3 regions of the Corynebacterium sp. S7 genome follow, and region 3 is predicted to be linked to each of the others. Evidence: riboswitches for the same ligand, from Rfam matches in the RefSeq annotation. Region 3 holds a riboswitch; each other region holds the start of a gene.
The links. Region 3 has a riboswitch for thiamine pyrophosphate ahead of ACXZ66_RS07355 (bifunctional hydroxymethylpyrimidine kinase/phosphomethylpyrimidine kinase). Riboswitches for the same ligand answer to the same signal wherever they lie in the genome.
Positions count from the first base shown of each region.

Region 1 (10,295 bases), 340 kb from region 3:
CAACCTAATTCCATGGCCAGTGACGCATCGGAGGCGGTGCCCACACCGGCATCCAGGAGCACGGGAACTGAGGCCCGCGTGCAAATCAGCTCAATATTGTGCGGATTGAGAATGCCCAAACCTGTGCCAATCGGGGAGCCGAGTGGCATCACGGCAGCCACGCCGACATCTTCTAGGCGGGTGGCTACGATCGGGTCATCCGAGGTATACGCCAACACCGTGAAGCCTTCGCTGACGAGGATCTCGCAGGCGTCGATAAGCTCGGCCGTATCGGGCAAAAGTGTGTGCTCGTCGGCGATGACCTCTACCTTGACCCACTTCGTGCCCAGGGCCTCGCGCGCAAGCTGCGCGGTCAAAACGGCGTCGCGGGCAGTGCGACACCCTGCCGTATTCGGAAGCAGCGCGATACCCAGGCGGGTGAGCAACTCGAAGACGGATTCTCCGCCACCGGCCGTTGCTTGGTGACGACGCATGGCGACCGTGGTCAGCTGAGTTCCGCTGGCAACAAGTGCTTCCTCGAGCAGCGACTGGGAGCTAGCGCCACCGGTGCCCATGACCAAGTGAGACTCAAAGGTTTTGTCGGCAATCGTGAGCATCATTAGCCTCCTTGCACAGCGGTGAGAATATCGACAGTGTCGCCGTCGGCAATGGTGCGCGACCACCCCGAGCGTGGCACGACGGCCCCGCCGATAGCCACGGCCACGCCTGTTTCGGTGCCGACCTGCTGCAACACGAGGTCCTCGACCGAAAGGGCCTGCGTGCTGACGGATTTGTCATTGACTGTGTAGGTAATCATGGTGCTCCTATTAATTAGGGACTGAATTAGGTACGAGTGCGTGGCGAAACGGATCGCACGCTGTGAGATCGGCGGGCACTTCGCTATCGGTAGCGAGCGCGAGCGCACTTTTTGCGCCGAGGGCAGCAAGTAGAATCCCGTGGCGGAAATAACCGGTGGACACGATCAGGTTCGTGCCAGCTTTGCCCAGGTAGGGCAGATCATCGGGGGTGCCGGGACGCGCGCCGCAGGTCGCCTCGACAAACTCACATTCCTCGATGCCAGGCACAATGCGAATCGCGTCGCGCAGCAGGTTGTATACCGCCCCGGCACTCGGCTGCGGGGAATCCTCGCGACTGGTCGCACCAATGGTGAGCAGCCCATTCTCGCGCGGAATCAGGTACACCGGACGATCCTCAACAAACCCACGAATCACACGAGTGATCAGCGGGAACATCTCTGCTGGCACGCGTAGATTCAGCACGTCGCCGTAGACGGGGCGCAGTTGCAACGGCGTGGAATCACCCTCAAACCAACCGTCAATCGTCGCAGCACCGAGGCCAGGGCTGAGCACAACGAAGCTTTGCGACGAGTCCACCTGCCCGTTTCCTAGGTGAATCGCCGTAGTGGGGGAGTGGCCCTCAATCGAGGTGACCTCTTCCCGGATGAAGTGTGCCCCGCGGCGGGAGATGGCATCGTAGAGCGCCTCCGCGAACAGACGCGGCGCGACCTGGTGATCCCCGTCGATACCAAGAACCTTCGCGATGCGCGGAGAGAGCGCCGGTTCCATCTTGCGCGCCTCACGTGTTGTCGGAGTTGCTACCTTAATTCCCTCGTGTTTCAGGTAGCCGGTGAGATCGGTGAGATGGGTGGCATCTGCGCGGTCGGCTCCGACCAGCAGGGTGCCGTCGGTGCGATAGCCGGTGGGCAGGTCGGTGTGCTGGCCAACGCGCTCGATGAGGCTGGGGTAGAGCTCAGCCGAGGCTTGCATGAGTGGGACAAGAGAATGCTGCTGGTATTGCACTTCGGCTGTGGGCGCCAGCATGCCGCCGGCGTGGTGGGTGGCACCGGAAGCCGGGTCTGGATCAATGAGGGTGACCTTGAAACCTGCCTCTTGGAATTCGAAGCACGTAGCCAGGCCGATGATTCCTCCACCGATGACAAAAACGTGCTTAGGCATGCGCAACCACCTGCTGAGCCAGGGAATAAGGGTCTGGCGAATCCATGAAAGCACGCACCATGGCGCTGCCTGCCACGCCCGTCATTGCCAGGTTTGCAACGTCCGCTGGTTGGACATCGCCGATAGCGACGATGGGCAGCTCGGATAGCTCGACGAGGCGGGGATAGCCACCGAGCCCGATGGGTGGGCGACCCGAGTCTTTGGTCGGTGTGGGGCGAAACGGTCCAGCTCCGATGTAATCGATGCACTCGGCTACCTCGTTTGCCGAGCGGACGAGTTCTTCGGTTCCTGTGGTCAGACCAATAATGGCCTCGGGGCCAAGGAGTTCGCGTGCTGCCTGGACCGGCAGGTCAGACTGCCCGAGGTGCACACCGTGGATAGGCACACCGCGATTGATTAGGGCCAGGGCGACGTCCACGCGGTCGTCGATAAGTATCTTTGTGCTCGTATTGACCTGGGCAACAGCCTGCGCGACGCGCTCTGCCAGCGCGAACAGGTCGCCCGCATCGATGGGTTTGGAGCGCACCTGGATCACTCCGGCGCCGCCGCGGGCAGCCTCGGAGGCGACGCGGACGATGTGGTCGGCGTCGCCGCGGCCGGTGATGACGTAGCAGCGTAGATCTAGTGAGGACACGTGTGCCAAGAAGCCTTTCCTTCCTTCGCTGGTGCTAACCAGACAGGTTCAAACGGTCCCGCGCAGGAGACAAAAGCGCGATCTCAGCCCGATCCTTCGGGCACCCGTGGGTTTAGACTCTTAGGTTAGCTAGGCCAAAACTTCTTCGCAATCGTTTCTTGCAGGGAGTTTGCCCGGTTGGAAATTTGGGGGATCGGGGAGCGGTGTGGCAAGATGTGAGCGTTGACTGTCATTTTGTGGCAGCACGTGTACTTGTAGCTGACACGAACCAGCCGAGCGCCCTGATAAGGGAAAAGCCGCTAGGGTCCTCTGTCCAGAATTGAAAAGGATTGCCTAACATGAGCAACGGCATCATTGACAAGATCGACGCAGCACAGCTGCGCTCCGACATCCCAGATTTCCGCCCAGGCGACACCCTGAACGTTAACGTAAAGGTTATCGAGGGCACCAACACCCGTACCCAGTTGTTCAAGGGTGTTGTTATCCGTCGCCAGGGCTCCGGAATCCGCGAGACCTTTACCGTGCGTAAGATCTCCTTCGGCATCGGCGTTGAGCGTACTTTCCCAGTACACTCCCCAAACATTGATTCCATCGAGGTAGAGCGCCATGGTCGCGTTCGTCGTGCGAAGCTGTACTACATGCGCGATCTGCGTGGTAAGGCTGCACGTATTAAGGAACGTCGCTAGTTCTAGCGTTTCTTCAGGCTCTTGGCCCCTTGGCTGCATTGCGCAGCCGAGGGGCTTTTTGCTGGTTTGCACCCCGGGGAGTCAGTCTTTCAGGACTTCGATATCGATTACCCGCGGGGCCACTACATCAGCTTCGTTTTCTCCATTGCCTCGGTCATGGAACGGTTGTAGCCGTCCAGCAGCGGGCGCAAAACTACGCCGAGCAGCAGCGTGGGCACAATAAAGAGCGCGAGCCAGCCGAAGCTGATCCAGAAATCACCCTCAAAGGTGCCTGCGATGGCCGAACGCATCGCGTTGATCGAGTGGGTTGCTGGCAGCCACGGGCTGATGTTTTGGAACCAGTTGGGCAGAAGCTCGAGGGGGTAGGAGCCACCGGCTGCCGAAATTTGCAATACCAGAAGCACCACCGCGACGGCCTTGCCTGCGTTGCCGAAGGAGAGCACCAGGGTGTAGACGATCAGCATGAACACCAGGGATGCAAGCCATGCAATCAAGAAAAGCAGGAATGGGTGGACGGGTTCGATCTGGACGAAAATAATCAGACCGAGCACCACCAAGGTGCTTTGTGCCAGGCCGATGAGCGCGAAGATGCCGAAGCGCCCGAAATATTGCTCGGTGCGGGTGAATTCTTGCGGTGCTGAATCAGCAGAGTCTGCGGAAGTAGCCTCGTCAATATCCTTGCGCGACACATTCGCACGCAGAACGACACCGGAAAGCAACGCGCCCACCCACAATGCCAAAGTGGTATACAGCGGGGTCATTGCAACACCGAAGCTGGCAACAGGGAAGACGGGCTCGCGCTTGACCTCAATCGGCGTGGCCAAAGCCGAGGCTAATTGCTCTGGGTTGGAACCGACCAAGTCAGCGAGCTGGGAGAAGTCACCGGTATCGCGGGCACGGCGGATGGCATCACGAGCTTGATCGAAATCATTGGCGGTGCGGTTGAGCGTATCGGCAAGACCAGCAGTGACATTCTTGGCATTGTCCAAGGTGTCTTGGACGGAGCCAGGCGAGCTGGATAGTGCCGAGGTGGCTTGATTAATGTCAGCGCCGACCGTGGAGAGATCCGAGCGAATGGTATCTAAGGTGCCTCCCAGCTGATCTAGTTGCGGGCGAAGTTGCGTGTCGTAGGTTGACCGCGCGTTGTCGATGGCTGCTTTTGCCTCGTTGAGCGCGTTCGTGGTGGCCTGCCGGTTCCCCTGCGAGGTGGTATTTCCCGCTGAAATATCGCTGGCGGATTGCGCGAAACGCTCTTGCAGCGTGCGCTGGCGTGCGATGGCATCGTCCAAGCTGGAAATCACGTCGTTGTATCCAGGGCGCGCGCTCGCCGGCAGGTTGGGTGCCACCGTGGTATTTAGCTGATCGCGCACCGATTCGTACAGGCTGACCTGCTCACCGACGCGCTGGGTCAAGGTATCAAAAGTTTCCGAGGCAGAGACACTGGTGGAATCCGCGTTTGCAAAGAGCTCGTCGACACGCTGCCCCACGAGATCGAAACTCTGGCTCGTGGCATCTAAGGAAGTGCTCAAGGACTGGGTGGACCGCTGCAGGGTGTTGGCAAGCCCGTCGGTCGTTTGCGTGCCAGCCCCGGTATCGGTGCCAGTGGTATTTAGTTGGGCACCGGCTGCGGACGCGATTCTCCCAGCACTGTTGACCAGCGGGATGCTGGAGTCCACCAGCGCGGAGAGGGACGAGACAGTCCCCGCGCTGGAGCGGAGCTGAGTGGATACGCCGTCGAGTCGGTTTTCCATATTTCCCAAGGCCTGCTGCGTTTGGTCTTGTTGCAGGTAATCGTTAAGTGAGGTGACTAAGCCTAGGCCAACCTCGCTGACAATCTTGGTGAAGGTGGTGTTGATCTGCGAGGTCACACCGGTGGCACCTTGGGCAACAATCGTGCTGGCCAGGGCGTTTTTCTTCTGATTGGTATAAAGAGTGACTTCGGTAGGTTGGGTGTCGTCGACATAGAAAGTCAGCATGTCGGTGCTAAAAGTCGGCGGAAGCACGATGGCTGCGTAGTATTCGCCGGATTCGGTGCCGTCGATGGCTTGATCAACGTCGGTGATGATCCAATCCAGGTCATTGTTGAGGCTGAGCTGGGCAAGGACCTGTTCGCCTAGGTTTAGCCGAACCGGCGCGAGGTCGGTGACATGCCCCTCGTCCTGGCTGGCCACAGCGATTTTTAGGTTGCTGGTGTTTCCAAATGGGTCCCACGAAGCCAGGACGTTGAACCAGGTAAATAGCAACGGAATCACGATCAGGCCGAACACCACGATGGAGGCCGAAACATTGTGCGAGATCCGGCGGACATCGCTGCGGACAATGGTCAGAATGTTTTTCATGAGCGAGTGGCCCCCTTATCAGAACCCTTATCAGGACCCTTATCAGATTCAGCGTCCACGTCAACGGTGTGCAACCGTTGATTCTCAGGTGCAGCCGCGTTGCGAAGGTCGGTGGAATTGAGATGCACCAACTCCTCGGCGTGCGCGAAGCTTTGCTTGATGTATTCGAGCGCGCCAATGAATCCCAACACCAAAAGCCCCCACAGAACAGAAATACCCAGCATCATGGCCTTTTCGGCTGGGAAGAACCAAGCAACGGCGCCCAGAACCAGCGCGCCGAGCAGACCGACAATCACGGCAATCTTTAACAGCGTGGAGTAGTTTTCCCGGATGGGCTTCCAGCGCTGCTCAATATCCTCTTTGTATTCTTCACGGTTTTGCAGCGCGTGAATCACATCCGCCAGGCGGTATCCGCTGCCCACGACCTGTGGTTTCTCGCTGGACATCAATTTTGTCGAGGCGATTTGCTGATTAAACAGCAAATTGAAATAGGACAGATTACGCCTCAGAAGAATGCCCAATCCGAAGGAAAGAGCAAACATCACAGCCAAAACACCCATGTAGCGCCAATAGTGATTGCCGTAGAACCCGCCAATGGTTTCGCGCAAAGCATCAATGCCATAGGAAAACGGCAGCCACGGGTAAATCGCCTTGAAGAAGTCCGGCATTAGCTCGATCGGGTACAGTCCCGACGCCCCCGGAATCTGCACAATTACAAGCAGCACCGCAAGCCCGCGCCCCACGTGCCCAAACGCGGCCACCAGCGCATAAATAATGCTCAAATACGTCAGCGCAATAAACACCGAGGTAAGGACGAAAGCCAGCGGATTCACGGTTTGCACCCCAATAATCAGATCGCCCACCGAAACCACCAACGCCTGACAAATCACCATCAGCGCCAGCAACAAAAAGCGCCCGAGGTAGGCCTGCGCCACCGACACCCGACGGCTCAACCCCGTGGTGTCCACCTCCACGCGGTAGATCACCATCAGCATGAACGCACCGATCCACAGCGAGAGGTTGGTGAACAAACCAGCCATGCCCGAACCATAATTCTTCACCGGAAACACAGTCTCGTTTGTGACCTTGACGGGCGTAGCCATGTATTGCGAAATCCCCACCGAATCCAGACCCGTGACCTTTTGCAGCAAGTCCGAACCCGCCGCCGCGTTGAGCGCCAGCACGTCGGTCTGCGCAGTCCGCGCGCCATCTTCCATGTTTGCCAGGTCAGTTTTAAAGCCGTTGAGCGCGTCACCGGTGGCGACAAGCTGGCCGTCGATGTCGCGCAGGAGCTGGGAGGTTTCACCCAGCAAGGTTTGCTGATTGCTTATCGACGACGAAAAGCCCGCCGCGGTTGACGAAAGTTGGGCAATAGAACTATTTAACGCCGGAATCGAATCAGAGACCGTTCCCCGCAAAGTCTGCGCCGTCCCATTTGTCGCCTGGGTTGCTTGCTGCAGGGCGTCACCTGAAGCCTGGACGGAATCAACCATGTCACCCACGCTGCCGTTGAGTCCGTTCAAGTCCGCGAGCAGCTGTTGGTTGGTGGCATTGCGCTGCTCAATTCCCGAGATGGCATCGTTGAGCGATTGGGTCAGCTCTGGCGAAAGGTTCGCCGTGGCCAGCACACCTTGTAATTGCGCGATGGCAGCGTCACCCTGAGAAAGCACTGCCTGGGTGTCGCGCGTGGCGGTATCGATCTGGGCACCCGCTCGATCCAGCTCGCCGACCACCGTACTCACCGAGGCGTTCGCCGAGGCCGTTCCTGAAGCTAGGGCCGAGGTGCCATCAACGAAAGCGGAGGTGGTTGCATCAGAGAAATTAACGACGAGGCCCTGGACCTCACCCATAATTGTTTGCACTTCGGACAAGGCTGTCCGGACATCGTCGAGAGTTGTGTTGACAGAACCTAACGTCTCCTCGGTGGCAGAAAGTACTGGCCGGGCGCCCTCGAGAGAGTCCTGGATCCGCGTGACTTCCTCTTGGGCAGAGGCGAGGGAATCGGCGGTGTTTCCTAAGGTGGCACCGGCGCGGTTCTCGGCGTCGTCGATACGCCCTTCAAGCCCAACTCCCGCATCGCGCAACGCTGTCGTTGCGGCCTGGGCGACCTGCTCTTTAAACACCGAGGTGATCTGAGTATCGATGGCGTTGGCACCGTTATCGGTGATGACCGGGGCGATCGCGCTGAGCTTCTCGTTCGGGTGATAGATCAATGTCGGTTGGGTGTAAGTGCCCTCGAACATGCTGACCAAATTCCCGCTGAAATTACTAGGGATCTCAATGGTTGCGTAGACATCGCCACGGCGAAGCGAATAGTCAGCTTCGGCCTTATCCATGAACTGCCACCCAAGCTGATCATTGCTTGCAAGGGTGTTGACCACTTGGTCGCCGATATTGATCGGGCCGGTCAGCCTATTGTTGGCACCCTGGTCTTCGTTGACCACTGCAACCTTGATGTTTTGTGTATTGCCGTAGGGATTCCAAAATGCACCGATGTTGATCCACGCATACATCGCGGGGACTATCAGCACACCGATGACGATGATCCAGATCTTGGGGACCTTCCACAACCGTGACAGGTCCCGCGTAAAAATCTTCCAGCTTTGTTGCACGATGTGATGGTACTCCCAAGTAGCGCCTAGATAGGGACTAACTTGGCGATTGACTTATCTAAAGCGCCGCATGAAAAAATGCTCCCAGTCAAAACTTTTATGGTCCTGGCTGGGAGCATTGTAGAGCTCGTGGTTAGCGGGGATCCACGCCGCCGTCGTTGAGCATTGGCACATTGGTGATCTCGCTTGGGATGCCGAAGGCATCGACTAAAACATCGGCCCATGGGCCCAGCGAATCGACGAGGTCATTGATGGCTGCGCGAGTTGCCTTGAGGCGACCTGCAGGTAGAATATTCTGTTCCTGGTACCAGCCGCCGTGGTCGGCGATGGTGGACAGAGCAAACAAGTCACGGACCTGTTCAAGTACCTTGCGTTCTTGGGAGTCCTCCGGGAGCCTTTCTTCTGCCTCGACAAGAGCCTGCAGGGCCAACGAATCCATGCGAGCGTAACCGGCTGCAATCATGTGGTCCTGGGCCTTATCCACAACCTCTGCTGCTGCAACTGGGTCGAGCTTGCGGGCGCTTTGGATGCGACGGACCAGCGACTTGAGAAGGTTCTGGGAGCGCTCCTCGAGCAGGGTGATTTGGTAACCGGAATCGAAAAGAGAATTCTCATCGCGCTTGGACACGCGGTCCACTAAGCCCTGGACCGTGACCGACAACCCGGAGCGGCGACGAAAAAGATCGGAAACCTCATCGATGCCGTAGCGCACAATATCGCGTGGGGTCAGATCAGCCATGTCGCGGCTATAAGCGGTGAGCATTTCCTTGGCCACCATTTGGATCAAGACGGTGTTGTCGCCCTCAAAGGTGGTGAAGATGTCGGAGTCATCCTTGAACGTGGTCAGCTTATTTTCCGACATGTAGCCAGCACCGCCGCAGGCCTCGCGGCATTCCTGAATCGTGGCTGTGGCATGCGCCGAGGAAATAACCTTGACACCTGATGCCCACGATTCGAGCTCGCGCTGTTGGATGCTCTGCTCCTCGGTGGGATTCATCAAGTTGTAGGTGCCGTTGGCAATGTTGGCGTAGTGGTCGTCTAGGCGCTCGGTGACCTTGTTCTGCAAGGCAGCCAGTGCATAGGTGCGAGAAAGTGGAACAAGCAAGCGCAGGCGGTGGGAGCGGTGCTCCATCAGGGTCTTTTCTTTACCTGGAGCGCCTTCAAACTGACGACGCCTCGTCGCATAGCGCACCGCGATGTCAAGGCTGGTGCGTGTTGCAGCCCCTGCGGCTGCGCCCACGCCGACGCGGCCTCGGATCAGGGTGCTGAGCATGGTGAAGAAGCGACGATTCTGCGACTCGATCGGGGATGAGTAGTTACCAGCTTCGTCGACATCACCGAATTTGTTCAGCAGGTTTTCGCGTGGAACTCGGACATGGTCGAACTTCAGCGTGCCGTTATCCACTCCGAGCAGGCCACCCTTGCGGCCGTTGTCGCCGATCTCCACGCCTGGCATAGGGTTGCCTTCATCATCGCGGATGGGTACGACAAGGCAGTGCACGCCGTGCGACTTTGTGCTGCCTGGGGTGTAGAGCTGTGCGAATACCGCAGCGATAGTTCCGTGGCGGGCCGCGTTACCAATGTAGGACTTGCGCGCGCCGTCGTTGGGGGAGTGAATAACAAACTCTTTGGTCTCCGGGTCGTAGGTCGCCGACGTTTCAATCGCAGCCACGTTAGAGCCATGGCCACGCTCAGTCATGCCGTAGCAACCTAGAAGCTCAAGATTCATGGTGGGCTCGACGTACTTGCAGTGGCGCTCGGTACCAAGGGCATCGATGGCGCCGCCCCACAGGCCCCACTGGACTCCGGCCTTGACCATGGTGGACATATCCACCGAGCCGAGAGTTTCTAGTGCGACGATCGCGCGGGCGGTCTTGCCGTCGCCCCCGTTGGCCTGGGAGAACGTAGCGCGCTGGACACCGGTGTTGAGCAGCTCGCGGAGCTTTTCCACCTGCAAGTCGCGTTGCTCATCAAGGGTGCCTTCGAGATTGATTTGCATGGTTGGTGTTGAGATGGCCGCGCGCATCAGGTCGCGGTCCTCTGCGTATTTGCCGTCGATGACGCTGCGC
Region 1 covers NZ_CM136760.1:1,863,142-1,873,436, reverse strand. The annotation lists gene ACXZ66_RS08980 (thiazole synthase) at 1-596, opposite strand, end outside; gene thiS (sulfur carrier protein ThiS) at 599-796, opposite strand; gene thiO (glycine oxidase ThiO) at 807-1,955, opposite strand; gene ACXZ66_RS08965 (thiamine phosphate synthase) at 1,948-2,598, opposite strand; TPP riboswitch at 2,593-2,707, opposite strand; gene rplS (50S ribosomal protein L19) at 2,928-3,275, shown strand; gene ACXZ66_RS08955 (YhgE/Pip domain-containing protein) at 3,398-5,614, opposite strand; gene ACXZ66_RS08950 (YhgE/Pip domain-containing protein) at 5,611-8,226, opposite strand; gene ACXZ66_RS08945 (acyl-CoA dehydrogenase family protein) at 8,360-10,295, opposite strand, start outside.
Region 1: linked by a shared signal. The riboswitch ahead of ACXZ66_RS08965 (thiamine phosphate synthase) and the one ahead of ACXZ66_RS07355 (bifunctional hydroxymethylpyrimidine kinase/phosphomethylpyrimidine kinase) in region 3 are both predicted to bind thiamine pyrophosphate.

Region 2 (10,295 bases), 360 kb from region 3:
GCTGCCTCGTCGTAAATCGAAGCTCACGTCATCGACCGCGCGGAAGTTCTTCTTGTCGCCGCGAGCACCGCGCACATTGAACTCCTTGACCAGGTCGCGGACCTCAATAACGTTGTCGTTGGTGGCCACGTTTGTGGTGACGCGCTCTTCCGATTTCAGGCCCTGGTCGTGCGCTGACTGAATGCGTGCCGACGCCAGCGAAGGCGCTGCCTTGACCAGTCGCTTCGTGTAAGGGTGCTGTGGACTGCGCAGAATCTGCAGGCTGGGGCCCTTTTCCACGATGCGGCCACGGTGCATGACCACCACGAAGTCGGCGCGCTCGGCAGCGAGGCCAAGATCGTGCGTAATCAACAGCACGGCGGTACCCAACTCGCTGGTGAGCCCATCGAGGTGGTCCAGGATCTTCTTCTGCACGGTCACATCGAGTGCGGAGGTCGGCTCGTCGGCAATGAGCAGCTTCGGCCGGGCCGCCAGGCCAATCGCAATTAGCGCGCGCTGGCGCATGCCACCGGAGAACTCGTGCGGGTATTGCTTCGCACGACGCTCGGCATCGGGCAGGCCCGCCTCCTCCAAGAGCTCGACCACGCGAGTGTGCATTTCGGAACCCTTGACCACGTTGTTTGCGCGCAGCGACTCCTCCACCTGAGTGCCAATGCGCCACACGGGGTTCAAGTTACTCATGGGGTCCTGCGGAACCAGACCGATATGGGAGCCACGGTATTTTTGCCAGCCCTTATTGTCCAGGTGGACCAGTTCTTCGCCCTCGAGCTTGATCGAACCATTGGTGACCTTGCCCGTGCCGGGAAGCAGCCCAAGCATGCTCATCGCGGCCGTGGACTTTCCGGAACCGGATTCACCCACAATTGCAACCGACTGGCCTGGATAAATGGTCAGGTCGAAATCGCGGACGGCCTCGACGGTACCCGTCGACGATTCAAAGGTGATCTTGAGGTTCTCAACCTCCAATAGCGGTTGATTCATCGTTTCCTCGCCTTCGGATCAAGCGCGTCGCGAACGACATCGCCCATCATGATAAAGCCCAATACGGTCAGCGCCAGGGCGATAGCCGGGTAGAACAGGACCATCGGTTGAGTGCGTAGCGACGATTGCGCTGCCGAAATGTCGCCGCCCCAGGACACAATAGTGCTGGGCAAACCGATGCCTAAGAAGGACAAAGTCGCCTCGGCAACAATGAACGTACCCAGCGCAACAGTGGCGTAAACAATGATGGGTGCAGCAGCATTCGGCAGGATGTGGCTGGTAAGGATCCGCAGATCCGAGGAACCTAGCGCCTTCGCAGAGGTTACGTACTCCTCGTTCTTCACACTCATCACGGCGCCGCGGGTAATTCTGGCGATATTTGTCCAGCCGAAGATGGACAGTGCGATCACCACGGTCCAGATTGTGCGCTGATCCTTAAACATCTGCATCACAACGATGGCAGCAAGAACCAGTGGCACCGCGAAAAAGATGTCGGTGAGTCGAGACAGCAGAGTGTCCCAGATTCCGCCGAAATATCCTGCGATCGAGCCGATGAGTGTGCCAATGATGGTGACCGTAATCGTGGTCATCACGCCGACGACAACGGAAGCCCGGGCACCATAAATCACGCGCGAGTAAATATCGCAGCCCTGGCGGTCGAATCCGAAGGGGTGTCCGGATTGCGGACCGTCGAGGGAACTTCCCAGCACGCAATAACGCGGATCGGTGGAGGTAAAGAGCTGCGGGAATGCCGCCAACATTAAAGCCACCAAAATCAGTACTGCCGCAATCCAGAACATCGGGCGTTTACGCAGGTTGTGCCAGGCCTCGCCCCATTGGGAACGTGGCGCGGAATCGTCGGCAACAGCGTCGACAGCGCCGAGGCCCTCTTCGTCGGTTGCTGCAATGTAGTACTGCTGCCCGATCCGGGTCCGGGCATCATGAATGCTTGTCGGGGGAATTTCTGCCGGAGGAATCTGGGGAATCTGGTCCGGGGACGGTTGTTCATGTGTATTAGTCATAGCGAATCCTCGGATCGAGCACCGCATAAACCAGGTCAACGATCAGGTTTGCGATGATATATACAACAACCAGCACGGTGGTAAATGACACAACTGTTGCTGGTTCGCCCTTCAAGATGGCCTGGTAAATCGCACCACCGACACCATTGATGCCGAAGATGCCTTCTGTGACGATCGCGCCGCCCATCAGGGCACCAAGGTCGGCGCCTAAGAAGGTCACCACGGGGATCATGGAGTTGCGCAGCACATGACGGTTCATCACCTGGCCATTACTCAAGCCCTTCGCGCGGGCGGTGCGCACATAATCGGCAGTCAAGTTTTCACTGACGGACTGCCTGGTCAAGCGCAAAACGTAAGCAAAGGAGAGCGCGCCAAGCACCACCGCCGGCATGAGCAGCGAGGTGAATGAAACGTTTCTGCCCACCGTGACAGGTAAGAGCCCCCATTGCACACCGACAACGTACTGCAACACGAAGCCGATCACGAAGGATGGGATCGCGATGACAACAAGGGAGAGCACGAGCACAGTGGAATCAAAGATTCCGCCGCGGCGCACACCCGCGATGACACCGAAAGTGATACCGAAAATCGCCTCGAAGGCCAGGGCCATCAACGCCAACTGAATCGTGACGGGGAATGCATCAGCCATGACTTTGGAGACCGGCTGACCCGAGAATGTCGTACCGAAATCAAAGGTGAAAATCCCCTTGAGGTAGAGCAGATATTGAATTATGAATGGCTGGTCGAGATTATATTCCGCTTCAATGCGGGCACGAGCGGCTTCAGTTAATCCGCGGTCACCGCCAAGGGCCGCGACGGGGTCGCCGGGCATTAAGAAAACTAGTGAGTAGAGCAACAAGGTTGCACCAAAGAACACAGGGATCATTTGGAGCAGGCGTCGCCCGATGTAGCGCAGCATGGATGCAGCGCTCCTTCCTATTCGAGCCTTGGGCACCAATCAAACGGCACAATGCAAAAATGCAGATGCCACGGCACCTTGGTGGTGCCGTGACTCAGGCCGGATTGTCTGCCTTCGTTGTTGCCTTACTTCTTCGTGATGTTGTAGTAGACAGGCACTGACTTCCAGGAGAAGACGACGTTGTCGACGTTCTCGGAGTAGCCACCGGTCACATTTGCGTACCACAATGGGGTCGCTGGAAGGTCCTGGAGCAAGATCTCTTGTGCCTGGTTGTACAGCGGTGTTGCCGCTTCTGCATCGGCGGCTGCTGCAGCTTCGCTCAGAAGCCTGTCGAACTCAGGGTTGGAGTAATCGCCGTCATTGGAGCCTGCACCGGTGCCATAAAGTGGGCCGAGGAAGTTACCCAGCGATGGGTAGTCAGCCTGCCAGCCAGTGCGGAATGCGCCGTCGATCGTGCGGTTGGTGACCTCGTCGCGAAGCGACTTGAAGTCTGGGTACGCATCGCCGACTGCTTCGATGCCGAGCGTGTTGCGGATAGAGTTGACCACCGCGTCGACCCATGCCTGGTGCCCGCCGTCAGCGTTGTAGGACAGCTTGAACTCGCCGGTGTAAGGAGAGATCGCGTCGGCCTCAGCCCAGAGCTGCTTCGCCAGTTCTGGGTCGTACTTCAGTACGTCGGCACCGGCGAGGGTGTCGGAGTGACCTGGGATTACGGGAGAGGTGAAGTCGGTCGCAGGGGTGCGGGTGCCACCGAAGATGGTTTCGGTGATGGCATCGCGGTCGATGGCATGAGAGATTGCTTGACGACGAAGCTTGCCTTCCTCACCGCCGAAGTGTGGAATTCGCTCCGGAATGGTGAACGACTGGAAGACTGCGGAAGGTTGGTTGATCGCGCGATCTCCCAGCTCGGTCTCGAAGGTGGCGAACGCGGAATCAGGGATCTGGTCGGTGACATCGAGGTTGCCTGCCAAAAGATCCGCGTAAGCTGCATCGTCTTGGGCATAGAACACGAAGGTCACGCCATCGTTTTGTGGCTTGCGCTCGCCGGAGTACTCCTCGCTGGGCACGATCGTGGCATCTTGGTTGTGGTTCCATGCGGACAGCGTGTACGGGCCGTTACCGATTGGCTTCTCGCCGAAGGCGGCCAGATCATCAAATGCAGAGTCGTGCAATGGGTAAAACGCTGAATAACCCAGGCGGGTTGTGAAGTCTGCCTCTGGCTGGTTCAGCTCGATGGTGAAGGTCTTGTCGTCGACAATCTTTAGGCCTTCCATCTCCGCCTTGCCCTCTTCGTAGCCCAGGATTGGCTCGAAGAAGTAGGAAGAAAGCATGGCATCTTCAACGGCCTTGTTCCAGGCGCGGACAAAGTTCTCAGACTTAATTGGGCTGCCGTCGGAGAAAGTAATGCCGTCCTTCAAGGTGACCCTATAGGTCTTCTCGCCCTCGAGGTCGATGGACTGTGCCATCTCATTGTGAATCTCTCCATCGGCGTCGTAATAGACAAGACCGGAATAGATGAGGTCAACGATATTGCCGCCACCAACCTCGTTGGTGTTGGCCGGAATCAGTGGGTTTTGTGGCTCCGTGCCTTTAGCGGTGATGTAATTGTCGCCGCCAGAGGAACTACCGGATGCGTCCGATCCGCCATTCGAGCTTGAACAAGAAACGGTTGCGAAGGCCACCGCTCCAACCGTGAGGAGGGCAAGACTTTTCTTGAGGGACACTGTTGGTCTCCTTTTTCTGTGTAATGGGAAACAACACCTCACAAGGATGTTTGTGAGTTGTATTACAAAGAATTGAATCACAGAGTCTCAGGGAAAAACCAGAAATCAGTAATTTTGCACAGTTAACTACATAGTTAACCCGCTGTTCACAAAAGTTAACGGGGGTGAAGCCGCTGTCTCTTTAGTTACCCCCTACCGTTCCACTGCAGGACAACATCGGCAGTTACAGGGGGTTCCGATGCATAAAGTTCGCGCTCCTGCTCGGCCCACATGTCCCAGAATTCGACATAACCCGGATCCCGCTTCAACGCCCGATCTTTGCGCAGCTCATAAGGAGCAGTGATGCGCACGGTCAGCACGTCGCCTAGACGCTGAGCCGCGGCCAGAGAGCCATGAGTCAGCGCGCCGACTCCTTCGACGATCAGATCCTGATCAGGATTGATCTCCACCCACTCGCCGGGTTGGTCCTTTTCCCAGTCCCACCGGACATATCCAGGCGCAATCGGATTAAGCACCGAAGTGGTCACCATTTCAGCCGCCTGCCTGAGGCCGGACCATCCGGGATAGAAATCATCCAGGTGGACCAGCGGAATTCCCGTTTCTTCGGCCACTTTGTTAGCAAAGGTGGTCTTTCCGGATCCAGAGGGGCCATCGATCAAGATGGTGACGTTGCGCATGGAGATTGCTTTCTAGAGAGAGCCTAAGAATTGGAAGTTGCCTGTGTACACAGCGATCCCCAGGGCTAGGGCCGCACCGAGACCGCAGAGCACCATGAACACCCAGTCTCTCGGATAAAGCCTCGACTCCCTCGCCCAGGTGCGGGTATTGCTGCGGGCAAATCCGCGTGCCTCCATCGCCGTGGCAAGTTTCGAGGCTCTCCGCAGCGACATCACCAACAGGCCAAAAGCAATGGTGAACCAATATTTCAGCCGTCCCGTGTCGGCGAGTCCACGCGAACGCCGCGACCTGCGCATCGCCTCGACGTCGTCGCGAAGCAATCCCATCATCCGGATCGCGGCGACCGTTCCGAGGACGAATTTCGATGGGAGTTTTAGGATCTGCGAGAGTCCGTCGCCGAGGTCAGTCGGGTCGACATCGGCGGAGAGCACCACGATGGGCAGCCCCACCGCGATGACGCGCAGGGCAATCGCAACAGCGAGCTCGAGGGAGTTATCCGTGATCTGCAGGAGCCAGAATTGAAAATGGACCTCTCCCCCGGGCCTGCCGTATAGCGCCATGGGGATTGCAGCCAGAGGTGCGGCAAAGAAGATCGGCCACCCGCGCCGGAGCAGTCGTGGGTAGCTAACGCCGAGCAGCGGGGCGGCGAGAACCGTGATCACGATGGCCACCGTCGCCGAGACCCAATCCAGGGTCAGCAGGAGCGGGGTGGTGAAAAGCAGCACGCCGATCAGGCGGCTGACAGGGTTGATGTTGGAGATAAGATTCACGTCAGCACGATCCTGTGATCGCCCAGCGAGGCCACGAAGTTCTTGTCATGGGTAATGGACAAGACCGTGACCCCAGTGGTGGTTAACTCCCGGATCAGATGCACGAGCTCGACATAGGTCCGGGAATCCTGGCCGAATGTTGGCTCGTCGAGAACTACGAAAGCCGGGGCGTTCACCAGTGCGGTTGCCACCGACAGGCGTCGTTTTTCGCCGCCCGACAAGGTAAACGGGTTGGCTTCCAAAAGATGCCCGAGCCGCAGCCTGGCCACCAATTCGTCGATACGCTCGCTCGACGCACCCGAGATGGCCAGCTCATCGGCGACGGTGCGCGCGACAAACTGATGCTCTGGGTTTTGGAAGACGTAGCCGATGCGCTGGGAAAGGTCCTTTGAACGCCACTCATGTGGAGGTTTGTGTAACCCCTGTCGCACGCCCTCGGCTAGCTCAAGGCTGCCTCCCTGTGGCTTCGCTAGGCCAGCAAGAACGGTGGCAAGGGTGGTCTTCCCCGTCCCGTTCGCGCCGAGTAGCACGCTCGAATGGCCTTCGGGCAGCTCGAGTGTGCGCGGTGGTCCCCAATCGGTAAGCAACTCGTCGGCCTTGACCAGCCACGGAGCGCCGACTGCAGGTCGCGGCGGCGGAAGTTGTGGCGGTCCGGGTAGATCGGCGGGCTCAATCTGTCGCATGCCGGAGCTATCCAGGCGAAAGAGCGTATCGACGAGGCCCAGCCACGGCTCGGGGTTATGCTCCACGACGAGAAGCGTTGCCCCTGTGAGCGCGCAGACCTCGGTGACTGCAGCGATGATGGATTCTGCGCCCCCCGGGTCCAAGTTGGCGGTGGGCTCATCGAGCACGATGATGTCTGCGCCCATCGCCAGCACGCCGGCGAGCGCGAGGCGCTGCTTCTGCCCACCCGACAGGTGCGAAGTCGGGTGATTCAGTGGCACGTCCAACCCGACCATGGCCAGGGCTTTTTCCACGCGTGGCCAGATCTCCTCGCGAGGCAGTCCAAGATTCTCGCAGCCAAAGGCGACATCGTCGCCGACGCGACCGGAGATGACTTGGGAATCGGGATCTTGCAGCACCATACCTACGGAGCCATTGACAGTGAGGCTACCTGTGCGGGTGCCCTCTTCGTCGTCGACAAGCAAGCCTGCGATCACACCGAGCAACGTCGACTTTCCGGCACCGGAATCGCCGGTGAGGAGGACTTTTTCTCCGCGTTCAATCTCAAACGAGACGCCGCTGAAGGCGGGCTCGCGCCGAACCGTGTGATGGTAGGACAGGTCGGTCGCCGAAATGGCGGGTGAGGTCATCGAGTCCTGCCTGCAGCGAAACGATCAAGCGCGCCAGTCTGCGCCAGAGCCTTGACTAAATAGTGTCCGAGCAGGCCTGCAAGCAGCGCACCAGAGATGATTAGCGAGCCTAGGTAGATCATGTTGAACTCGATGGACTTTGCCAGGTTTGCGCTGGTAAACAGCTCGAGGACGAAGGCGCCAAGCGCCGCGCCCACACCGGAGAGCATAGCTACGGGCAGGGTGAACTTCTTATAAGCGAAAGCCAGGAAGACCAGCTCTGCGCCGAGGCCTTGGACAATGCCCGAGTAGAGTGTTTCCACTCCCCATTGGCTGCCCAAAATGGCCGAGACCGAGGCGGCAACGACCTCCACAAAGATGGCGGCACCTGGTTTGCGGATGATGAGGCCGCCCAGCACACCGCCGAGGAACCACACGCCGGCGAAGAGGCCACCGAAACCGGGTGTCAGGGCATCAAGCGCGGTAAAACCGGCGTATCCAATCGAGTTCCACAGCCAAAAAATGAGGCCACAGGCCACACCGAGAACTGCAGCGGTGACAATATCAATAACGCGCCATTGCATGCGAGAACGCATAAAATTGCTTCCTTCCTAGCGCCGGTACTAACCGGATCAGGTTCAACGGTTCGCCAGCTTTCCTGGCATCTCAGCCCCGACTTCTGCAGGGCACCCGTGGGTACGCGATTAAGTTAAGCAAACATAAATTACTTTTCCAAGTCCGCCGACGTGAAGTGCGCGGAACCATGACCACCGGAGCGGGCCCAGTTCACTTCAAGCTCATCCTTGGTGCCAAAACGGATCAGGTGCACTGCAACAACGCGTTCGAGGCGCTCAACAGCTCCTGCTTCACCATCGATCGAAAGCATGAGTACTCCGTCGCCCGCAATCATGTCGCAGGTGGTTGCGGGGAGATCCTGGCCCTCAGGCGACGGGAATGTAAGATGCCCACGGTTGGTGTCTGCATCCCAATTGGCGGAAATCTTCTTGCCAAAATGCGATGCCAATTGCTTTCCGTAGCGACCTGGCCGATCAGTCTTAACACGGGCCGTAGATGTGAAAGTAGCGCTCATAGGCGGACAGCTTACTCCAATTTCCTTAAAAGAAGTTTCAGGATCAGCTCATGCATGGGAGCTTGGACATTGCCGCGTTCCGCCTCACGCACAATCGCGCCGACTTGGGCATCGAGCTCGCCGACGATTCCGACTTCCAGATCACGCTGCATCGACGTGGTGGAATCGGCTGGCATGCGATCTGCGAAATCCATCGTACGATCCACAACATCGCTGCTCAGGGGCACTCCCCTCGCCCGACCCGCGGAGGCGACCTCCTGCATGAGAGCACTTAACGACGATCGCCAGAAACCGCGCAGCTGCCCCAGGGGCTCGTCGACAAGCGATCCTAGTGCCCCGCAACACGCGACGAACATTGCTTTCTCCCACACATCGACGAAGATGTCTGTGCGCACGATGCAGTCAATGCCTGCGGACTGCAACGCGTCTGCGAATTCATCAAGGACCTGCGACTTACTGCCATCCCAGGTGCCGGTGGTAAACGAGCACGGCCCACCGTGAAATTCGACCTGCGCCGGGCCCGTGTGATGGAAGTAGCCTCGGACAACGCCAGGCAGAGTGCGCCCTGTGCCCACGACCTGGGCGACTTCGTGGGCGGACTCAACAGAGTTCTGCGTGACCGCAACGAGTGCCTCTTGCGGGGCGCCCTCAAGCACCTCCGCGAGGTTTTGCCCGGTGGCCTTCATCGCCAGGATGATCACGTCAACATGCTCGACCTCGCTGATGTGGCCGACTGCTTCGACTTTGATTGGGTCCTCATTATTGAGCACGATGCCACGGCTTCGCAGTGCCTCAAGCGTCTTACCGCGCGCCACCGCGACAACCTCGTGGCCACTTTTCGCCAAACTGCCGGCGTACCAGGCCCCAACCGCACCAACACCAATACAGGCAATTTTCATGTTTTCTATCCTACGTCGCATTCTAAAGGCACCATCCACAGGTAAACTTTTTAGCGTTCCCGCTTTCGACCGCACGAAAGGTAGACAAACATGGCCGGTGGCTTGCTTGCGCTTCTCGACGATATTGCCCTCATCGCCAAAAAGGCCGCCGCAACGATGGATGACGTTGCCGCGCTAACCGCAAAGACCTCCGCAAAGGCCGCGGGTGTGGTGATCGACGACGCGGCCGTGACACCTCAATACGTTGCCGATGCTAGTCCAGCACGCGAACTTCCCATGATCTGGCGGATCACCAAGGGGTCCTTCTTCAACAAGCTGATCATTGTTTTGCCGATTGCTTTGCTACTCTCGGAGTTCGCGCCGTGGGCACTCACCCCAATCCTCATGCTCGGTGGCACCTATCTATGTTACGAAGGTGCCCACAAGATCTACGAACAGCTCACTCGCGACAGCCACGAGGCCGAGGAGAAGGCAGCCAATAAAACACCTGAGGACGAGGACAGTCTGGTCCGTTCCGCCATCACCACAGACCTGATCTTGTCTGCAGAGATCATGGTGATTTCCCTCAATGAGATCGCGGATCAGACTTTCTGGATGCGCGCCCTGGTCCTCGCGCTGGTCGGTATTGGCATCACGGTCCTTGTCTACGGTGCCGTAGCACTACTCGTGAAAATGGACGACATCGGTCTTAGTTTGATCAAGAGCGGACGTGCCCCGAAGCTCGGAACTGCCCTGGTCAAGGGCATGCCGGTCGTGCTGAGCATTATCGGAGTGATCGGTACCATCGCCATGCTCTGGGTCGGCGGGCACATTATGATTGTTGGCTTCGAAGAATTCGGCTGGACCTGGCTATACGACACCATCCACGGTTGGGAAACTGCAGTAAGCAACAGTTTCTTGGCATGGCTGATTAATACCGC
Region 2 covers NZ_CM136760.1:1,170,930-1,181,224, reverse strand. The annotation lists gene ACXZ66_RS05740 (ABC transporter ATP-binding protein) at 1-981, opposite strand, end outside; gene ACXZ66_RS05735 (ABC transporter permease) at 978-2,003, opposite strand; gene ACXZ66_RS05730 (ABC transporter permease) at 1,996-2,922, opposite strand; gene ACXZ66_RS05725 (peptide ABC transporter substrate-binding protein) at 3,048-4,646, opposite strand; gene ACXZ66_RS05720 (hypothetical protein) at 4,832-5,323, opposite strand; gene ACXZ66_RS05715 (energy-coupling factor transporter transmembrane component T family protein) at 5,336-6,094, opposite strand; gene ACXZ66_RS05710 (ABC transporter ATP-binding protein) at 6,091-7,407, opposite strand; gene ACXZ66_RS05705 (ECF transporter S component) at 7,404-7,982, opposite strand; TPP riboswitch at 7,978-8,090, opposite strand; gene ACXZ66_RS05700 (DUF2218 domain-containing protein) at 8,111-8,476, opposite strand; gene ACXZ66_RS05695 (2-dehydropantoate 2-reductase) at 8,488-9,375, opposite strand; gene ACXZ66_RS05690 (DUF808 domain-containing protein) at 9,466-10,295, shown strand, end outside.
Region 2: linked by a shared signal. The riboswitch ahead of ACXZ66_RS05705 (ECF transporter S component) and the one ahead of ACXZ66_RS07355 (bifunctional hydroxymethylpyrimidine kinase/phosphomethylpyrimidine kinase) in region 3 are both predicted to bind thiamine pyrophosphate.

Region 3 (10,295 bases):
GAACCGGTCGGGCCACGTCCGAGGACGTCGCGTCCGGCGAGAGCGTCTGGGATCGCCGCCTCTTGGATGGGGAACGGCTCGGTAATGCCTTGTTTATTGAGCACGTTCACAATGGGCCGCGGGAGGCCCAGGTCGGCAAATGTAGTCATTTTCCGTAGCTTACAGCGTGGAAGAGAGCTCCATCAAAATTTCTCCGGCGGGTCTTGAACTAAATAGTATTTTCATTGGAAAGTAGTGGAGATATTCGCATGCGAAAGCGCCTCGCAGGTTGATTCCTGCGAGGCGCTTCGTCGTCAAGCGAAATGCTTTTAGGCTTCGACCTCGGTGCGGTCACCGGACCACAGCGTGTGGAAGGTGCCTTCCTTGTCGATGCGCTTGTAGGTGTGCGCACCGAAGAAGTCGCGCTGGCCCTGGACGATTGCTGCAGGCAGGCGCTCTGCACGCAGGGAATCGTAGTAAGACAACGACGAGGTGAACACTGGTGCAGGCAGGCCCAGGCGGGTCGCGTGCACGACTACGTTGCGCCAAGAATCCATCAGACCCTCCAGTTCACCGTTGAAGTAAGGATCAAGCAGCAGGGAAGCGAGATCTGGATTGTTGTCGTAGGCATCCTTGATGCGCTCGAGGAAAGCCGCGCGAATGATGCAGCCTGCGCGCCAGATCATGGCCATGTCGCCTGGGTTGATGTCCCAGTTGTACTCATCCGAGCCGGCCTTGATCTCGTCGAAGCCCTGGGCATAGGCAACTAGCTTGGATGCGTAGAGAGCCTTGCGGACCTCTTCGACGAAGTCTTCCTTGGACACGCCGAGTTCCTCGAAGGACTGCACGGTGCCGGTAGGCAGGTTGCCCTGGGCAGCCTTGCGCTGGCCGAGGGAGGAGGACAGTGCGCGAGCAAAAACAGCCTCGCCAATGCCGGTGGTTGGGACGCCAAGGTCAAGTGCTTCCTTGACCGTCCAGCGACCGGTGCCCTTCTGGCCGGCTGCATCAAGGATGACATCGACGAGAGGCTTGCCGGTTTCTGCGTCGACCTGGCGGAGAACTTCCACTGTGATCTCGATGAGGTAGGAGTTCAGGTCGCCCTTGTTCCACTCTGCGAAGATGTCAGCGATTTCTGCTGGCTCGTAGCCCGCGCCGAAACGAAGAAGCTGGTACGCCTCGCCGATGACCTGCATGTCGGCGTACTCGATGCCGTTGTGCACCATCTTGACGAAGTGGCCAGCACCATCTGGACCGACGTGGGTCACACATGGGGTGCCATCATCAGCACGTGCTGCGATGGACTCCAGCAATGGGCCAAGCGTTTCCCAGGATTCCTTCGGGCCACCAGGCATGATGGAAGGGCCCTTCAGTGCGCCCTCTTCACCACCGGAAATACCGGCGCCGACGAAGTGGCGGTTGCGCTGTGCCATTTCCTTCTCGCGACGGATGGTGTCGGTGAACAGTGCGTTTCCGCCGTCAATGATAATGTCGCCGTCTTCCATCGCATCTGCGAGCTGGTTGATCACGGCGTCGGTTGCCTTGCCGGCTTGGACCATGATGATGGCCTTGCGTGGGCGCTCGAGGGAATTGACGAAGTCCTGGATATCTTCGCTGGCAACAAAGTCACCGGTGGAGCCGAAGTCTTCCATAAATTGTTCGGTCTTAGCGTAGGTACGGTTGTAGACGGCAACTTTGTGGCCGCGGGAGGCGAAGTTTCGAGCGAGGTTGGAGCCCATGACTGCGAGGCCAACAACGCCGATTTGTGCGAGATTATCAGTGGTCATGGTTTCAATCATACGCATTAGTGAGGTGAGTGTCAGGCGGTTTTGGTAAATAATAGTACCTTTAATCTTGGTACGAATGTGTATTCTTTTCATTCATGGACTACCAAATGCTTGTGCGTGCGAAAGAAACCCCGCTCACCAGTGCGGAGCTAGATCAGCTCAATGCTGCCATTCCCGCCTTTGATAAATACGTTGGACTGTCGTTTACCCAGTTTGGCGGTGACTTAGTTGAGGCCCAGGTGAAAGTTCATGCGGGCATTTTGCAACCCACCGGGATTGTCAACGGTGGAGTCCTTGCCTCCATCGGCGAGACAGTGGGCTCCACAGCAGGTGTAATGCACGCGGGTGCCCCAGTATTCGGGGTGAATAACTCGGCAGACTTCCTCCGGTCTGTAGCCGAAGGAGTGATCACCGCACGTAGCGAACCCGTCTACCTCGGCCGGCGCACTCAATTGTGGCGCATCGAACTAACCAACAACGACAAGCTGGCCGCAGTGTGCCAGCTGCGCACCATGGTGGCGGAAACGCGCTAGCGCTGGAGGTTCGAGATTAGAGCCAGTTGTTGCGCTTGAACCACCAAAGCATGGCAAGCACGAAAGCCAGCATGAGCAGCAAGGCCATGGGGTAGCCAAACTCCCAATGCAGCTCCGGCATGTTGTCGAAGTTCATGCCGTAGATACCAGCGATAAGCGTCGGGGCCGCAACCATGCCGACAACAGCGGAAATGGTACGCATGTCGGTATTTTGCTGCATCGATACCTTGGCCACCGAAGCATCAAGGAGCGAGGAGAGCCGCTCATCGAAGCCGTGGACCTGGTCGTTGACGATCATCGCGTTATCTTGCACGTCACGGAAGTAGCTGCGGATCTGCTTTGACAACAAGTCCTTATTCGCCGAAATACCTGTGCGCAGTGCTGGTCCGAGTGGGCTGACGGCGTGGCGCATCTCCAAGATCTCTCGTTTATACATATAGATCTTGTCGATGTTGATCTTCTTCCGAGGCGTAAACACTTCGTTTTCCAGTTCGTCGACGTCCTCGGAGAGCTCGGCGGTAATGCGCGCGTAATCGTCGACAAGGTGATCGGAGATCTTCCAAGCAATCGAAGCGGGACCCAAGGCCGCGACCTCGGGTTCGGCATCAATTTCAGCCGCGAGCCGTGGAATTGAAGCGTTGTGGCGCACGGTGACAATGAAATCAGGGCCAATAAGCATCTGCACTTCACCGGTGGAAATGATCTGGCGCGTATCGGTGACATCTTCGTCATCCATGTACTTGACCGAACGAACAACTAGGAACAATTGGTCGTTGTAGCGCTCGACCTTAGGCCGCTGATGCGCGGAGACGGCATCCTCAACAATCAGCTCGTGGATACCGAAGATGTCCGCGACCTTTTGCATTTGCTGCGTGCTGGGCTCATGCAAGGACAACCAGACGTACCCAGTATCGACTTCGCGGGCCTTCTCCAGGGCAGCGCTGATCTGATACTCGCCTGCCAAACGCAAACCATCATGGAACACGCGACAATGGTCTACTGCTCGTTCGACTGGTACCGAGTAGCTATGGGAAGTTTCGGACTCATCCGATTCGTTTGTCCGTACCGGTTTATTTACACGTGGGATACGAGGTGGCATGTGTCATCCCTTCCAAAAGTTTCGGCCAGCCGAAAAGTATTCGGCCAGGCAGTGGTCAACCTGCCATAGTCTACCCCGGCATATACTGATGGCCATGCCAACATGGAAAGAAATTACCTCACAAAACCCTGAGCATTCCCAGAACTACGCGCGTCGCTGGGAAAACATGATTGCGCAGGGTCATGACATCGACGGCGAAGCCCGTTTGGTTGACGCGATCGCGCCGCATCGCGGAGCAAGGATTTTGGACGCGGGTTGCGGACAAGGTCGCCTCGGCGGCTACCTGGCGCAGCGTGGCCATGAGGTTGTAGGAACGGATATCGACGAGGTCCTGATCGGCCACGCCAAGGAGAAATACCCCGAGGCCACCTGGTACGTCGGCGACTTGAGCACAGACCCGATTGCCGAGGACAACTTTGAGGTGGCGGTTTCGGCCGGCAATGTTATGGGTTTCTTAGCCCCAGAAGGCCGCGAATCCGCCCTGCAGCACATCTTCGACGCAGTAGCACCAGGAGGACGCTTTCTGGTTGGCTTTGGCGCCGGACGAGGCTGGGGATTCGACGACTTCATGGACACTGCCAGGAAGGTGGGATTCTCAGCCGAGAACGTCTTCGAATCCTGGGACCTCCTGCCTTTCAACGAGGGCTCACAATTCCTCGTCGCATTCTTCCGCAAGCCAGCAGAGTTGACGTTCTAGCCTGAAGTTTTAGCCAGCCACCCAAGCACGATCGGCTTGGGCAAAGAACTCCACTTCGTGCCTCGAGGCTAGGTTGCAAGCGGTGGCGGCATCGTCGAGAAGCTCTGGCGATCGTGCCAACGTCTCCTCGACGCGCTGCACCGCACCGCGCGCTGATTGCTCGAAGTCGGGGCCTGAATAGGTATCGAGCCACTTGTTGTAGGGGTGGTCGGGGTGATTCTGGTCGGCAAGGCGGGTGCCCACTTCGAAATAGAGCCAGTAACAGGGCAGCACGGCAGCTTCACCGACGGCCTGCGGCTTAGAGTGCGTCTCGGCTACCAAGAAATCTGTGTACGCGCGAGTCACCGGAGACGGCGCAAGAGTGTCGGCCGGTGTGTGTGCAAGCCACGTGCGGTGCATGCCCTGCTCGACCTCAATGGCATCGTCGGCATCAACGGCCCACTCGCCGCCAAGTTTGCGCAGAGAAGTTGCGTAGCGTTTCAAATACAGCGCATCCTGCTGCACATAGAAGCTAAAATCCTGCCTACGCAGCGCGCCTGAGCCCAAATCCTGGATGAAGGGCAGGGCCATGATGTCGGTCAAGTGGGGCGCGGATTCCTGCCAAAGTCGCTCGGTGTACGAACCGACCGGCGCGATGCGCGCCTTCGTTGGGGCGGAGGGAGACGGCTGCCATGGCTTGGTACTTGCGGCAGCAGTCATTCGTCGTAAAGTGTGCGTGTGGTCGACCGGCCCGTTGCCTGCGCCGATCTCGAGGTCATCGGCGTAGCGGATCGCTTCGTGAATCCAGCGTGAGGCCCACTCGGCGGCATCTCCAGGCGACATTCCGGCGGCCAGCTTCGTCGCAAGTGCCGACGAAAGCGAGCAGCCAGTGCCGTGAGTATTCGATGTATTGAATCGGCGAACCGGGATCCGATGCACACTTCCATCCGGGCTGACCAGCGCATTATCTGCACAAGTGCCGTTGAAATGACCACCCTTCATCAACACCGCAGCGTTCAGGCGCTCGGCGAGGCGTGTTGCCTGGGAGATAGCCTCCTCGATGGATTCTGCGATCGGTTGCTGGACCAGCACCGCAAGCTCCGGGAGATTCGGAGTGATCACGTCGGCTTGCTGTGCGAGCTCCAGAACGGCGAGTTCCGCGCCTTGGTCAAGGAGGCGATCGCCGGAGGAAGCAATCATGACAGGGTCAAGGACGATAGGGCAGTCAAGCTTTGCGACGAAGCCCGAGACAATCTCCGTGACCTCCTTGGAGCCAAGCATGCCGATTTTGACGGCATCGATGGCAACGTCGCTGCTCACAGCATCAAGCTGGCTTTGCAAAGTATCGCGCGCCGGAGTGTGCACCGCGGTAACGCCTAGAGTGTTTTGGGAAACGATGGAGGTAATCACGCTATAAGCGAAGCCTCCAGCAGCCGAGATTGATTTGATATCGGCTTGGGCACCTGCACCGCCGGTGGGATCGGTGCCTGCAATCGAAAGGATGCGAGGGATCATGAGCGACCCCCGAACTTTTCGGAGCAGCAGAAAATTGTGGCCATTGTGATGGCATGGCAAAGCATCAGGACTATCCCTTCGCTAGTACGAACTAGAGCAGGTTCGACGGGTGTGATCTCAGCATCCACTTACAGGTTTGGATGCACCCCGTGTCACGTGTTGACCACCGTAGCATGACGAAACCCCGGCCGGGGACGTTTTCGTCCTTCGGCCGGGGTGACGTGTGAGATTAGTAGGTAGTTAAGCCCCTGGAGCGGAAGATATTGCGGGCATGCTCCGTTGCTTCCGGAGTTGGTGGCTTAACGTCTTCCAGCTGGTAGTCGAAGCCAATGTTGCGCCATTTGTCGGCGCCCATGTTGTGGAAGGGAAGGACTTCGACGCGTTGGACGTTGTCTTTCCACTTTTCGACGATATCGGCAACGTTGTTGATGTTCTCATCCGAGTCAGTCAAGCCTGGAACCAGGACAAATCGGATCCACACCTTCTTGCCCAGCTTGTTCAGGCGATCGCCGAAATCAATGGTGGGCTGGAGTTCTCGGCTGGTGACCTTCTTGTAGGTCTCCTCGTCACCCGACTTGACGTCGAGGAGGAACAGATCGATGTTTTCTAGGTCCTCGTCGCTAAGCCGAGCACCCAGGTAGCCGGAAGTATCAACCGTGGTGTGCACACCCGCATCGTGGACTTCCTTGAGTACTCGCCTGGTAAAGGCGATCTGGAAAAGTGGCTCACCGCCGGAAATGGTCAGCCCGCCACCGGAGGCGTTGAACACGGGACGGTACCGGAGGACCCGTTTGACTACGTCGCCGACAGTCTCGAGGGTGCCCTCCTTCATCTCCATGGTGTCCGGGTTATGGCAGTACAGGCAGCGCAGCGGACATCCAGATAAGAACATGGTCATGCGGGTTCCAGGACCGTCCACCGCGGTGACTAGCTCCCACGAATGCACAAGGCCAATGTCGCCCGTGCGCCGGGCCTCCATCAACTCGGGGCGGGTGTATTCTTCGTCGTCGAAGTCGCCGCCGATACCTGCGGCAACGCCACGGACCTTCTCGCCTTCTTCAGGGGAGAGGGTGACAATGCCCGTTACGCCGTCCTGTGCCACGGTGAATCCACTACTCCTTATCTAGACCTAACTTAATTCTTAGCCTATGCCATCTTGTGGAAGGTACGCGAGATGACGTCGCGCTGCTGCTCCTTGGTGAGCTTGACAAAGTTGACTGCGTATCCGGACACGCGAACGGTGAGGTTAGGGTAGTTCTCTGGGTGCTCCATCGCATCTTCGAGGGTGGACTCGTCGAGGACGTTGATGTTGGCGTGGTAGAGACCTGCCTCCATGTTGTTCTGGGTGCGGTTGGCCTTCATGGAAGCCATGCGCTCGTCGAAAGTTTTAGCGGACATTATGTGTTCTCCTTTTAGATAGTTTTTTTGGGGGGTTACTCGCCGGAATCCATGACGAATCCTGCATCCATGATTCCGACAAGGTTGGTGATCTGCTCATCCTTGGTACGGCCCAGACCAGATGGCGTAATGGTGTTGGTGAGCGAGATGCCGTCGAGGGCGTCGTTGTAGTCCAACTTGCCCACTGAGAGCATCGAGGCCACCATGCCGTGGCTATCGGCGCCGTTTTCTGGGTTGGCGCCTGGTGCGAATGGGGTACCTGCCTCGTGGCCGGATGGGAAGGAACCGGTGTTCTTGCCATAGACCACGTTGGAGGTAATGGTCAGAACGGACTGGGTAGGCACTGCATTGCGGTACATCGGGATGGCCTTGATCTTCTCCATCACGGTGTGCACGACAGTAGCGGCGATGTCATCGGCACGGTCGTCGTCGTTGCCGTAGAACGGGAAGTCGCCCTCGGTCTTGTAATCGACAACCAAGCCGGTCTCGTCGCGAATTGGGTAGACCTTTGCGTACTTGATGGCGGAGAGCGAATCCGCCACGATGGACAGGCCAGCGATGCCACAGCCCATGGTGCGCACAATGTCGGAATCATGCAGAGCCATCTCGATGGACTCGTACGCGTACTTGTCGTGTGAGTAGTGGATGATGTTCAAGGCCTCGACATAGGTGCCAATGACCCAGTCCAACATGAGCTCGTACTTTTCCCAGACCTCGTCGAAGTCCAACGGACCGTCGCCCTCGATAGGGGTGTGGCCCTTGGTGATCTGCTTGCCGGTCATCTCATCGCGGCCACCGTTGATGGCATAGAGCAGGGACTTCGCCGCGTTGACGCGAGCGCCGAAGAACTGCATCTGCTTGCCCACCGGCATTGGCGAGACGCAGCAGGCAATCGCAGCATCGTCGCCCCACTGCTCGCGAATCTGGCGATCAGACTCGTACTGGATCGACGAAGTCTCAATCGAGATAGCAGCACAGAACTCTTTGTAGCCAGAAGGCAGCTTAGGATCCCAGAAAATGGTGATGTTTGGCTCCGGAGCTGGGCCCAGGTTACGCAGTGTCTGCAGCAGGCGGAACGAGGTCTTCGTGACCTGGTGGCGGCCATCATCAGAGAAGCCGGCATCCGACCAGGTTGCCCAGTACGGGTCGCCGGAGAAGATCTGATCGTAGTCTTCCGTACGAAGGAAGCGCACAATACGAAGCTTAATGACGAGGGCGTCAATGATTTCCTGAGCGCCTTCCTCGTCGAGAATGCCCTTGGCCAGATCGCGCTCAAAGTAAATGTCGAAGAATGCAGACAGGCGACCAAAGGACATCGCTGCGCCGTCCTGGCTCTTCACCGATGCAAGGTAGCCGAAGTAGGTCCACTGCACGGCTTCCTGGGCGGTGGTGGCAGGGCCAGAGATATCGAAGCCGTAGCTTTCTGCCATTGTCTTCAGCTTCTTTAGAGCCTTGATCTGCTCCGAGTGTTCCTCGCGGTAGCGGGCCCAATCCTCAGAGAATGGTTGCTCAGCTACTTTATCCTTGGCGACCGTCTTTTCGTCGATAAGCGCATCGACGCCATAGAGTGCAACGCGACGGTAATCGCCGATGATTCGGCCGCGGCCGTATGCGTCGGGCAGGCCGGTAATAATGTGGGAGGAACGTGCCGCGCGGATGCGTGGGGTGTAGATGTCGAAGACGGCATCATTGTGGGTCTTGCGGTACTTGGTAAATGCGGTCTCGACTGCTGGGTTGACCTCTTTGCCGGCTTCCTTCACCGCCTGCTTGACCATGCGATAGCCACCGTTGGGCATCATGGCGCGCTTGAGCGGGGTATCTGTTTGCAGGCCGACGATGACGTTATCGTCCTCGGAAATATAGCCGGGATCGAATGCATCAATATCGGCTGGGGTATCGGTGTCTACGTCGTAGACGCGACGCTCGCGCTCGACTGAGAGGTAGTTCTTTTCTAGATGATCCCAGGTGCGCAGGGTCTTATCGGAGGCACCGGAAAGAAATGAGGCATCACCGTCATAAGGGGTGTAGTTGCGCTGGACGAAGTCACGGACGTTCACCTCGTCCGTCCATGGGCCTTCTTGGAAGCCTTCCCAAGCTTGCTGGGTGGAAGTGGTGACAACAGTCACGTCTGGGTTCCTTTCGCGTGGATGTTTAGTTTAGCTGGGGTGGAGCACACGCTCATCTATCCAAACAACGCCGAGCGCGCCCGCCTCGTTAATTACAATTATATAGGTGATACCTTTTTGTGATGGCCTTAATGGAGTGACCATAATCACTGGTAGACCTATTAACTGATATATCCCACTGTAGCCCCATGACAAAGCCCGGTCCACCGAATGAACGGTAGGCCGGGCAGTGATATTGCTTTTAGTGGCGCAGGTAACTTTTAATGTTACTTTTCGCGCTAATTACTCGCCGAACTTCTGAGTTTCGCGCAGTTCTTCAAGCTCGTGCTCAGAGTCAGCCACGGAGCGCTTCAGCTTCAAGAAACCGGTGCGGCCGTGCATCTGCTGGGAAGTAGTAGCCAGGTTGTAGCGGCGAGGCGACAATGCGTTCAGGCCCCACGTGAACATGGAGACCAAACGGTTACGGAAGCCCACCAGGAACATCACGTGAACAACCAGCCACATGATCCAGCCAAGGAAGCCGGTGACCTCAACCTTGCCCATCTTCACCACAGCGGAGAAGCGGGAGACAATTGCCATGGAGCCCTTGTCAAAGTACTTGAAAGGCTCGCGCTGATCTGGAGTCTTGTCTTCCTCGACCTGCTCCTTGATCACTTGTGCTGCATACTCGCCACCCTGGATTGCCACCTGAGCAACACCTGGAAGGCGGTCAAGGCCCATCATGTCACCGACGACGAAGACGTTGCGCTCTTCGCCAACGGAGAGGTCTGGGTTGACGGGAACGCGGCCTGCGCGGTCAACTTCAAGGCCGGTCTGGTCAGCAATGATCTTGCCAAGTGGGGAAGCGGCCACACCAGCGGACCAAATCTTGGTACGCGAGTAGATGTTGGTTTCCTCGTTGGTCTTGGTGTCCTTGAAGGTCACAGTCTCTTCGTCGACGTTGGTCACCATGGCGTTCAGGCGAACGGTCACACCAAGCTTCTCCAGCTGGCGCTGAGCATTGCGACCAAGGCGCTTACCAAACGGAGGCAGCACCTGAGGCGCGCCATCAAGGAGGATTACCTTCGCCTGGGAAGGCTCGAAGTTGGAGTAGTTGTTCTTGAAGCTGCGGGTTGCCATCTCGGCAATCTGACCAGCCATCTCAACACCGGTAGGGCCAGCACCGACGATCACGAAGGTGAGCAG
Region 3 covers NZ_CM136760.1:1,527,188-1,537,482, forward strand. The annotation lists gene ACXZ66_RS07330 (DEAD/DEAH box helicase) at 1-149, opposite strand, end outside; gene gndA (NADP-dependent phosphogluconate dehydrogenase) at 309-1,763, opposite strand; gene ACXZ66_RS07340 (PaaI family thioesterase) at 1,859-2,296, shown strand; gene corA (magnesium/cobalt transporter CorA) at 2,313-3,395, opposite strand; gene ACXZ66_RS07350 (class I SAM-dependent methyltransferase) at 3,490-4,092, shown strand; gene ACXZ66_RS07355 (bifunctional hydroxymethylpyrimidine kinase/phosphomethylpyrimidine kinase) at 4,102-5,586, opposite strand; TPP riboswitch at 5,642-5,746, opposite strand; gene pflA (pyruvate formate-lyase-activating protein) at 5,816-6,688, opposite strand; gene grcA2 (autonomous glycyl radical cofactor GrcA2) at 6,733-6,984, opposite strand; gene ACXZ66_RS07370 (pyruvate formate lyase family protein) at 7,020-9,110, opposite strand; gene ACXZ66_RS07375 (NAD(P)/FAD-dependent oxidoreductase) at 9,393-10,295, opposite strand, start outside.